2 regions of the Streptomyces sp. NPDC020490 genome follow, and region 1 is predicted to be linked to the other one. Evidence: riboswitches for the same ligand, from Rfam matches in the RefSeq annotation. Region 1 holds a riboswitch; the other holds the start of a gene.
What was found. A riboswitch is a leader RNA that binds a small molecule or an ion and turns the genes downstream of it on or off. The one in region 1 is predicted to bind thiamine pyrophosphate.

Region 1 (5,608 bases):
CCGACCAATGGGTCCTGAAGGGTCGTATCCACGCAGGTGAGTGTACGAGCCGCAACCGACACGGCCGCCAATTCGCCCGATCCGGGGACGGAATGCAGCAGACCTGTGACTGTTGTGCGACGAGAGCGCCGGGGGTGCTGAGCGTGCGGGGTGTTCAGAACGCGGGGCGCTCGGGATCCAGGCGGGCGCGTCCCCCGGTGGGTGAGGACGCCTCGGCGAAGTGGCGTCGCGGGATGCGTCCCGCCCGGTACGCCAGGCGTCCCGCCTCCACCGCGTGCCGCATCGCCTCCGCCATCAGCCGCGGCTGGTGCGCCCGGGTCACCGCCGAGGCGAGCATCACGCCCGCGCACCCCAGCTCCATCGCCAGCGCCGCGTCGGAGGCGGTGCCGGCGCCCGCGTCCAGGATCACCGGCACGCCCGCGTGCTCGGTGATCAGCTGGAAGTTGTGCGGGTTGCGGATGCCGAGCCCGGAGCCGATCGGCGAGCCCAGCGGCATGATCGCCGCGCAGCCGGCGTCCTCCAGCTTCCGGGCGAGGACCGGGTCGTCGTTGGTGTACGGCAGCACCGTGAACCCGTCGTCGACCAGCGTCTCGGCCGCCTCCAGCAGCTCGATCGGGTCGGGCAGCAGGGTGCGCTCGTCGGCGATGACCTCCAGCTTGACCAGGTCGGTGCCGAGCGCCTCGCGCGCGAGGCGGGCGGTGAGGACGGCCTCCCGGGCGGTGAAGCAGCCCGCCGTGTTGGGCAGCACCCGGATGCCCAGCCGGGTGAGCACGGACAGCACCGAGCCATGCACCGAGGGGTCCACGCGCCGCATGGCGACCGTCGTCAGCTCCGTGCCGGACGCCACCAGGGCGCTCTCCAGCACCTCCAGGCTGGGGGCACCGCCGGTGCCCATGATCAGGCGGGACGTGAACGACGTGCCGCCGAGGACGAAGGGGTCGTCGGCCATGGGTCAGCCTCCTTGGACGGCGGTGAGGACCTCGACCCGGTCCCCCTCGGCGAGGGGGGTCGACGGCCACTGCGCGCGCGGGACGACGGTTTCGTTGAGGGCGGCGGCCACCCCGGAGGACGCCGGGGTGAGCGCCCTGACCACGGTGTCGAGAGCGGTTCCGGGAGCGACCTCGCGGGGCTCGCCGTTGACGGAGATGTTCATGCGGGCTGCTCCGTGCGGGCGAACCGCCGCGGGGTGAAGGGGCGTGCCTCCTCGGGGAGTTCGCCGGTGGTCAGGACGTGTGCCATGGCGTCGCCGGTGACCGGTGCGAGCAGCACGCCGTTGCGGTGGTGCCCGGTGGCCAGCAGCAGCCCGGACAGCCCGCTCGGGCCGAGCAGCGGCGCGTTGTCGGGGGAGCCGGGGCGCAGCCCGGCCCGGGTCTCGGTCAGCGGCAGCTCGGTGATGCCGGGGACCAGTTCGTGGGCGTCGCGCAGCAGCTCGTACACCCCGCCCGCGGTGACCGTGGTGTCCCAGCCCAGTTCCTCGCTGGTCGCGCCGACCACCAGCTCGCCGTTCTCGCGCGGCACCAGGTAGACGTGGCTGCCGCGCACCATGGCCCGGACGGTGCGGCTGAGGAAGGGCGCGTACCGCTGCGGCACGCTCAGCCGCAGCACCTGCCCCTTGACCGGCCGCACCGGCGGCAGCACGTCGGCCGGGACGCCCGCGAGCCGTCCGCTGAGGCTGCCGGCGGCCAGCACCACCCGGTCCGCGGCCAGCGCGGTGCCGTCCGCCGCGGTGACGCCGACGGCCCGGTCCCCGGCGCGGTCGAGCCGCTCGGCCCACACCCGGTGGAAGACCACGCCGGCCCGCTCGCAGGCGGCCACCAGCGCGCGGGTCAGCCGCCGCGGGTCGATCTGGTGGTCGCCGTCGACCCGGAGGCCGCCGCGTACGGCCGGTGCGAGCATCGGCTCCAGACGCCGGCACTCGCGCCCCGACAGCCATTCCGACCCCAGGCCGGACTGCTGCTGCAGGGTGTGCAGTTCGCGCAGGTGGGCGCGGTCGTCGGCGTCCAGCGCGACGGCGAGCGTGCCGCACCGGCGGTAGCCGAGGTCGTGGCCGGTGAGGTCGGCGAGCTCGGCCGCGAAGTCCGGGTAGCGGCGGGCCGAGGCGAGGTTGAGGCCGAGCAGGGTCTGCTCGCCGTGGTGCAGTTCGGTGACCGCGGCCAGCATGCCGGCCGCCACCTGGGCGGCGCCGCCGCCCGGTTCCGGGTCCACCACGGCGGTGGCGAAGCCGCGCTGCGCGGCGCGCCAGGCCGTGACCAGGCCGATGATCCCGCCCCCGACGACGAGGACGTCTGACGTACGTGACGGCATGGGCGTCCAGCCCCTCCCTTCGCCGGCATGACCCGGATCAGGTTCGTACGGTCGGAGGCCGCCAGCCTCCCTCTCAGCCCGGTGCGTCCGGGCTCCCGCGAGTGCTTGTACGGTGGCCACCCTAGCCCGCGCCCCGTCGCCGTCGTAAGGGAGCCTTCCCCCATGCCGCGCTCACTGGACGGCCTCGTCCTCGCCCCGGTCGCCGACCAGGCCCCCGGCCAGGTGGGCATGCGGACCCGCTTCACCTACCACGAGGCCGACGGCGCGATCTGGGCCGAGTACGCGGGCGGCGACGTCGTACACGGCCGTCTGGTGGGTACCCGGGAAGGTGACCGGCTCGACTTCCGCTACGTGCAGCTGAGGAACGACGGCACGACGTCCTCCGGGCACTGCGTGTCGACGGTCGTGGAGCTGCCGGACGGCCGGGTGCGCCTGGAGGAGACGTGGGAGTGGGAGTCCCGGCCGGGCGGCGGCACCAGTGTTGTGGAGCAGGTCACTGACGGGATCCGCGACTGACATGACGTCAGGTGTCTATGGTGATCAGGTGAGCGAGCAGACGCAGGAACGGCAGACGCCCCCGCACCGGCGAGTCGTCGTGGCCGGCGCGGGCATGGCCGGTGTGCAGACCGCGGTCGCCCTGCGCGAACAGGGCTTCGCCGGGCCGGTGACCCTCATCGGCGCCGAGCCCCACCAGCCGTACGACCGGCCGCCGTTGTCCAAGGCCGTCCTGCTCGGCAAGGCCGAGGGGTCCGCCTTCGACATCGACTTCGAGGCGCTCGGCATCGAACTGCGGCTCGGCCGCGAGGTGCTGGGCGTCCGGGTCGCCGACCACGAACTCGACACCGCCGAGGGGTCCGTGCCGTACGACGCCCTGGTCCTCGCGACCGGCGCCGAGCCGGTGCTGCTGCCGCAGACCCAGGGGGTGCCCGGCGTCCATCTGCTGCGCACCCTGGACGACGCCGAGCGGCTGCGGCCGGTGCTCGCCCGGCAGCACGACGTGGTGGTCGTCGGCGCGGGCTGGATCGGCGCGGAGTTCGCCACGGCGGCGCGCGAGGCGGGCTGCGCGGTGACCGTCGTGGAGGCGGCCGACCGGCCGCTCGCGGGCGCGCTGCCCGCCGAGGTGGCCGCCCCGATGGCCTCCTGGTACGCCGACGCGGGCGCCGTGCTGCGCACCCACGCGCGCGTGGCGCGTGTCGAGCCGGGCGAGGTCGTCCTCGACGACGGCACCCGGCTGCCCGCGGGCGCCGTCGTGGTCGGCATCGGCGCGCGCCCGGCCACCGGCTGGCTGGCCGGTTCCGGCATCGTGCCCGGGGCGCACGGCGAGGTCGTCGCCGACGACGGCCTGCGCACCTCGGCGCCGGACGTCTACGCGGTCGGCGACTGCGCGTCGTTCCCGTCCCGCAGGTACGGGGAGCGCCTGCTGGTGCACCACTGGGACAACGCCCTGCAGGGCCCGCGCACGGTGGCCGCGAACATCATCGGCGAGGAGCCCGCCGTCTACGACCCGGTGCCGTACTTCTGGTCCGAGCAGTTCGGCCGGTTCGTGCAGTACGCCGGGTACCACGCGGGCGCCGACACGACCCTGTGGCGCGGCGACCCGTCGGGCCCGAGCTGGTCCGTCTGCTGGCTGCGCGACGGCCGCCTGGTGGCGCTGCTGGCGGTGGGCCGGCCCAGGGACCTGGCGCAGGGCAGGCGCCTGATCGAGGCGGGCACGCCGATGGACCCGGACCTGCTGGCGGACGCGAGCAAGCCGCTGAAGGCCGCCACCGCGTAGCCGGGACGCGAGCGGACCGTGGCCGGGACGCGGCCGGACCGTGGCCGGGACGCAGCCGGACCGTGCCAGGACGCAGCCGGACCGTGCCAGGACGCAGCCGGACCGTGGCCGGGACCACCTGGTCGGACGGGAGCCGGGACCACCTGGTCGGACGGGCCTGGCTTCCGACTGTCGGTGCGGGATGGCAGGCTTGTTTCCGTGACCGAGATTGACGCAAAGATCGATGCTCTCGTCCCCGCCTGGCTCACCCTCCCCGACATCGCCGAAATGCTCGGCGTCGAGGTGACACGTGTGCGGCAGCTGGTCAAGGACGGCCAGCTCATCGCCGTACGCCGTGGTGAGAACCGCGCGCTGCACGTCCCCGCCGCCTTCATCGACGGGGACAAGGTCGTCAAGGGCCTGACCGGCACCCTGACGCTCCTGCGGGACGACGGCTTCACGGACGAAGAGATGATCGAGTGGCTCTTCACCCCCGACCCGACCCTGCCCGGCACCCCCGCGCAGGCTCTGAGCGAGAATCGCGGCACGGAGGTGAAGCGCCGCGCCCAGGCGCTCGCCGTCTGACCAGGTAAGGCCGAACAGCAGGCCCGACAGCGGGCCGTGAACCGTCCGGCGTACGGGCCGGGACGCGCCGGGCCCCGGCGCGGCCCGGCGCGGCCGGACCCGGCCCGCCGGGCCCGTCCCGGCCCGCACGCCGCCGACAACGGGGGGACACCACCATGCCCGGCACCGCCGCCACCGACGACGCCCGCGCGCACCTCGCCGACGCCCGCGTCTACCTCTGCACGGACGCCCGCAGGCGCCAGGGCGACCTGCCCGAGTTCCTGGACGCGGTCCTGGCCGGCGGCGTCGACATCGTCCAGCTCCGGGACAAGGGCATGGAGGCGGCGGAGGAGCTGCGGTGGCTGGAGCTGTTCGCCGACAAGTGCCGCGAGCACGGCAAGCTCCTCGCGGTCAACGACCGCGCCGACGTGGCCCACGCCGCCCGCGCCGCGCACCCCGCGGGCCCCTCGGTGCTCCACCTCGGCCAGGGCGACCTCCCGGTCCCCGCGGCCCGGGCGATCCTCGGGGACGACGTCCTCATCGGCCGCTCCACGCACGCGGAGGCCGAGGCGGAGGCCGCCGCCGTCCAGGAGGGCGTGGACTACTTCTGCACCGGCCCCTGCTGGCCCACCCCGACCAAGCCCGGCCGGCACGCGCCCGGTCTCGGTCTGGTGCGTCACACGGCGGCCCTCGGCACCGACCGCCCCTGGTTCGCCATCGGCGGCATCGACCTCGGCAACCTCGACGAGGTGCTCGACGCGGGCGCCCGCCGCGTCGTGGTCGTCCGCGCGATCACGCAGGCCGACGACCCGGGCGCGGCGGCGGCGGAGTTCGCCAAGCGGCTGCGGCAGCTCTAGGCCGCTCCAGGCCCCGTCCGGCGCCCCCGGGCCCCTGACGAGGGCGGATCTGTCCAAGGAGTGGACAACAAGTCGGCAAATCGGGCAAATGGTCCAGGTTTGGTTGGGTGGCCCGCGGCCCCTGGCTAAC
Region 2 (5,608 bases), on a different contig from region 1:
AGGGCCCGTCTCGGCCATGAGCTGTTACAGGTTTCTCTACCTCATCAAGCCCCGGCTGCGCTCCGCTCCGCCGGGCGCGCTTCCCGGCTCCGCCGCGGGCGCCGCTCCTGCCTCCGGCCCGCTCCGCCCGCGCTGCGCCGACGCGCGCCCACATGTGGACAGGGCCGGAGGCCATGAGCCGATCACCGCAGAGCCCGGCCCGCAGTCAAGGCGATGCCTCCGGCGGGGGATCGGCCGGCACCGGGATGGATGGGGCGCCGTCGCCGGCTGCGGTTCCGTTGTGGCGTGTGTGGGGAGCTCCCATCCCGTCCGCCGTCGACCCAGGCAGAGCCGAGCAGACGCGGCCCAGGGGCGTCAAGGTCGTTCGTACAGTGGCGCGCTCCACCTTGACGCCCCTGAACCACGCCCGCTCCACGGTGTGTGGGTCGACGGCGGACGGGATGGGAGCTGAGGTGAGTGGTGGATTGAGGGGGAGACTCTGCTATCTGGTATGTGATTCCGGTCACTGGATAAATGGGAAATCAATCCGCGAAACGACCTGGTGCAGGGTATTAGACTAGGGGCACAAACGGGTCAGTGTCAGTGGCGTATGGTATGGGAGCCCTGTTTTCGCAGATCAGGGGCTAAGTGCGTCGAAGCAGCGGCTGACGACGAGTTGTTACGAGTACTACCCCGTATGCCGCAAGGTTGCATTGCCTTGTGGAGCCTGGGGTGTCGGCGTCGTGTCATACCGTTGGAGGACCAACAACCAAAGGGCGCGCCCACCTTTGGGAAGAGGCTCCGGGCGCGCCCTTCTGCAACCAAGGAGAGCGATGCCCATCCTGGGTCTCGGTGGACTGTCGATGCTTGACACCCACCTGCTTGCAACTCTCGCACGAGGGACTGACAGTCGCAAGAAAATCATGATCCTCCTGGCTACAGTCATGGCTTGCGTGATCAATGGCGACACGATGACTGGCGTGCTGCGTCAGGCGACTTGGCTGGTGGTTGCGGTGATCGTGCTGATCGTCGTGCAGGCGATCGCTATGCGCCTCCCGCAGTCGCGTGTCAAGCCCATCGTTACGTCCTGACATCAACGGCTGACACCAACAGTCACGTACGAGGCCGGATCAGGGCGGATCATGGCGACCTGCAACAAGCCTCTAAGTTGCCGTGTGCCGAGCCCATCGGGGCGCCTTGATCGACCTGATAAAGATGAGGCCCGACCATAAACGTTCTCGGTTGGGCCTCATCCCCGTTCCCCTGCACGACGGAAGACAGGTCTGGGCGTCGAACGCTGCGTTAGGCCGTAAGATCGCCTTGGAGCTGTGCTCAGCTCGGCACTGCCGAGTCTCGCACTGTCCCTCTCCGCGGCCGTCATCTGCAAGGTCCTGGCATCGAAGTTGAACAACGACGACCAGACCATGGAGACGAACGACGAGGAGAACCGTATGGCTGATGAACCTAAGTCGAGCAGGATGAAGCAGTGGGCGAGCGCCCTTTGTGACGTACTGGGAGACCTTGCAGTCGGCTTCGCGGGCGGGGCAGTGTCGAGTTGAGCACAGCTCCTCTGCTGTACAGCAGAGGAGTACAGCAACCGCAGGAACCGACCTCACCCGATAGCGTCCCTGAGGGCCGTAGGGCGGCCGGTACGACCGTTCGCGACCGATCCACATAGAGCTACGGATCAGAAGTTGACCGTGCCCCATCCGTGCCCGATCGGGCGGGGCATCACGGGGAACCACGGTGACGAGCGGGAACCCCGCAGCGCGACGGCCCCCGACCGATTCACCTGGTCAGGGGCCGTTCGTTCACGCGGTGGGTGTGGGATTTGAACCCACGGTGGCTTGCGCCACGACGGTTTTCAAGATTGTGTCCGTGATGTCACGAGTAGAAGTTCGCCCAGTACTCCTCGTGACTCTCGGCGAAGTCGGCTGGCCGTTCTCGTCGCAGCACCTCGTAGCGTGCGACGTAGGCGTCGAGGGCTTCATGCAAAGAGCAGCCGAGGTGATCACGTAGCGTCTTCAGCCCGAGGATGATCCGCCCGGCCACGATCTCGTCGTCGGCCACGCCTGCATCTGTCTCGCTATTTCCGGGCCCCATACGGTGATCACACCCCACGTCCACAGCCAGGTCAACGCGTTATCCCGCGCTGTCTCCGGGCCGTCCCTGGGCCGTCCGAGGGGGACCAGCGGCGACAGACGACGACCGCCGGCGACAGGTGTCCGGACCAGCAGCCGCAGGTCACCCAACTCGATCTGCGACACTGGTAGCACCATGCCCAAGCCCGGAGAACTCACTTTCGTCGCCCCCCGCGGAGCCAAGAAGCCGCCGCGGCATCTTGCCGATCTCACGCCTGCCGAGCGCAAGGAGGCGGTGGCCGAGATCGGGGAGAAGCCGTTTCGCGCCAAGCAGCTCTCGCAGCACTACTTCGCGCGGTACGCGCACGATCCGGCCGAGTGGACCGACATCCCCGCGGGGTCGCGGGACAGGCTGCGGGAGGCGCTGCTTCCCGAGCTGATGACCGTGGTCCGGCATCTGTCGACCGACCAGGGCACCACCCGCAAGACGCTGTGGCGGCTGTTCGACGGCACGCTCGTGGAGTCGGTGCTGATGCGCTACCCGGACCGGGTGACCATGTGCATCAGCTCGCAGGCGGGGTGCGGGATGAACTGCCCGTTCTGCGCGACCGGGCAGGCGGGGCTGGACCGGAACCTGTCGACCGCAGAGATCGTGCACCAGATCGTCGACGGGATGCGGGCGCTCAGGGACGGGGAGGTCCCCGGCGGGCCCGCGCGGCTGTCCAACATCGTCTTCATGGGCATGGGCGAGCCGCTCGCCAACTACAAGCGGGTCGTCCGGGCGGTCCGGGCGCTCACCGACCCCGCGCCGGACGGGCTCGGCCTGTCGCAGCGCGGGATCACCGTCTCCACGGTCGGTCTGGTGCCCGCCATCCACCGGTTCGCCGACGAGGGCTTCAAGTGCCGGCTCGCGATCTCGCTGCACGCCCCCGACGACGAACTGCGCGACACCCTCGTCCCCGTCAACACGCGGTGGAAGGTGCGCGAGGTCCTCGACGCCGGATTCGAGTACGCGGAGAAGTCGGGGCGCCGGCTGTCCATCGAGTACGCGCTGATCCGCGACATCAACGACCAGGCCTGGCGCGGCGACCGGCTCGGGCGGCTGCTCAAGGGCAGGCCGGTGCACGTCAACCTGATCCCGCTCAATCCGACGCCGGGCTCGAAGTGGACCGCTTCCCGGCCCGCGGACGAGAAGGCGTTCGTCGAGGCCATCGCGGCGCACGGGGTGCCGGTGACCATCCGGGACACCCGCGGGCAGGAGATCGACGGGGCGTGCGGCCAGCTGGCCGCCACCGAACGGTAGTCTGACCCCCGTAAGGACTCGTAAGAACATCTTCATATTCCGACAGGGGAGCGCCACAGCGCTGAGAGTGCGGCAACCGGGCCGCAGACCCTCTGAACCTCGCCCAGGTCATTCTGGGTAGGAAGTTCGGTCACCACTCAAGCTGTTGCGCCCTGCCCGGGCACCCCTCGCGGGTCCCGGGCAGGGCCGCGTCTCTTCCTGGTCAACCCCAGGAGGAATCCAGTGCACCACAAGACCCTCGTGGCCGTCGCCGCCGGACTCGGTCTCGTCGCGTTGTCGGCGTGCGGATCGTCCGGCGGCTCCGGCGCGACGGACTCCAGGACCGTCACCCTCGTCAGCCACGACTCGTGGGCCGTCTCCAAGAGCGTGCTGAAGGACTTCGAGAAGTCCTCCGGCTACAAGGTCAGGGTCCTCAAGGACGGCGACGCCGGCCAGGCCGTCAACAAGGCCATCCTGACCAAGGACAACCCGCAGGGCGACGTCTTCTTCGGCGTGGACAACACCCTGCTCTCCCGGGCCCTCGACAACGGGCTGTTCCGGCCGTACGAGGCGAAGGGCGCCGGTCAGGTCCTGCCCGAGCACCGGGTCGACCAGGCGAAGCACCGGGTCACGCCCGTCGACTACGGCGACATCTGCGTCAACTACGACAAGGCGTACTTCAGCAAGCACAAGCTGGCCCCGCCCGCGTCGTTCGACGACCTCGCCAGGCCCGCGTACAAGAACCTCCTGGTCACCGAGAACGCCGCCACCTCCTCGCCCGGCCTCGGCTTCCTGCTCGGCACCGCCGCGAAGTACGGCGACGGGGGCTGGCACGGCTACTGGAAGAAGCTCAAGGCCAACGGCGTGAAGGTCGTCGACGGCTGGGAGCAGGCCTACAACGAGGAGTTCTCCGGTTCCGCCGGCGGCCGGAAGGCGGGCGGCGACCGTCCGCTCGTCGTGTCATACGCCTCCTCGCCGCCCGCCGAGGTCGTCTTCGCCGACCCGAAGCCGGCGACCGCGCCGACCGGGGTGTCGTACGGGACCTGCTTCCGGCAGACCGAGTACGCGGGGCTGCTGAGCAATGCGAGGAACGCCGCGGGCGGCAAGGCCCTCATCGACTTCCTGCTCACCGAGAAGTTCCAGCAGGACATGCCGCTGAACATGTTCGTCTACCCGGTGCGCGAGGGCGCGCAGGTGCCGCCGGAGTTCGCCGAGTACGGCAAGCCGGCCGCGGACCCGCGGACCCTGGCCCCCGGCAAGATCGCCGCCGACCGCGACCAGTGGGTCAAGTCGTGGACGTCGCTCGTACTGAAGTAGCGGTCCGCCCCGAGGCAGCGGTCCGCCGCACCCGTGCGGGGAACGCGGCCAGGCTCGCGCTGATGGCCGGGCCGGCCGCGTTCTTCGCGCTGTTCTTCGCCTACCCCGTCGCCGCGATCGTCGCCCGCGGGCTGAAGTCGGACGGGGTGTGGCACCTCGGCCGGATCGTGGACGTGCTCGGGCAGGACGGCATCCGGCACGTGCTGTGGTTCACCACCTGGCAGGCGTGCGCCTCCACCGCGCTGACGCTGGCGGTCGCGCTCCCCGGCGCCTACGTCTTCGCCCGGCTCGACTTCCCCGGCAAGCAGGTGCTGCGGGCCGTGGTGACGGTGCCGTTCGTGCTGCCGACGGTCGTCGTCGGCACGGCGTTCCTCGCGCTCGTCGGACGCGGCGGACTGCTCGACGCGTGGTGGGGTGTGCGGCTGGACACCACCGTGTGGGCCATCCTGCTCGCGCACGTCTTCTTCAACTACGCGGTCGTCGTCCGCACGGTGGGCGGGCTGTGGGCCCAGCTCGACCCCCGGCAGGAGGAGGCGGCGCGGGTGCTCGGCGCCTCCCCGTTCGCGGCCTGGCGGCGGGTCACCCTGCCGGCGCTGGCGCCTGCGGTGGCCGCCGCCACGCTGATGGTGTTCCTGTTCACCTTCACCTCCTTCGGCGTGGTGCAGATCCTGGGCGGCCCGGCCTTCTCCACCCTCGAAGTGGAGATCTACCGGCAGACGTCCGAGATCTTCGACCTGCCGACGGCCGCCGTCCTCACCATCGTCCAGTTCGCGGCGGTGGGCGCGATCCTCGCCGTGCACGCCTGGACCGTACGGCGGCGGGAGACCGCGCTGCGGCTGGTGGACGCCTCGGTGACCGCGCGGCGGCCGCGCGGCGCCGGGCAGTGGGCGCTGCTGGCCGGGGTCCTCACCACGATCGCGGTCCTGCTCGTGCTGCCGCCGGCCGTCCT

Region 2: another riboswitch for thiamine pyrophosphate. It lies ahead of ACH4ZX_RS16145 (thiamine ABC transporter substrate binding subunit); the one in region 1 lies ahead of thiO (glycine oxidase ThiO).

What each region holds. Positions count from the first base shown of each region.
Region 1 covers NZ_JBIRUY010000023.1:74,944-80,551, reverse strand. The annotation lists gene pknB (Stk1 family PASTA domain-containing Ser/Thr kinase) at 1-32, opposite strand, end outside; gene ACH4ZX_RS23580 (thiazole synthase) at 155-949, opposite strand; gene thiS (sulfur carrier protein ThiS) at 953-1,153, opposite strand; gene thiO (glycine oxidase ThiO) at 1,150-2,304, opposite strand; TPP riboswitch at 2,302-2,413, opposite strand; gene ACH4ZX_RS23565 (hypothetical protein) at 2,467-2,820, shown strand; gene ACH4ZX_RS23560 (NAD(P)/FAD-dependent oxidoreductase) at 2,849-4,078, shown strand; gene ACH4ZX_RS23555 (Rv2175c family DNA-binding protein) at 4,277-4,642, shown strand; gene thiE (thiamine phosphate synthase) at 4,798-5,478, shown strand.
Region 2 covers NZ_JBIRUY010000013.1:96,624-102,231, reverse strand. The annotation lists gene ACH4ZX_RS16160 (hypothetical protein) at 813-1,070, shown strand; gene ACH4ZX_RS16155 (hypothetical protein) at 1,864-2,049, opposite strand; gene rlmN (23S rRNA (adenine(2503)-C(2))-methyltransferase RlmN) at 2,257-3,363, shown strand; TPP riboswitch at 3,398-3,505, shown strand; gene ACH4ZX_RS16145 (thiamine ABC transporter substrate binding subunit) at 3,586-4,659, shown strand; gene ACH4ZX_RS16140 (ABC transporter permease) at 4,635-5,608, shown strand, end outside.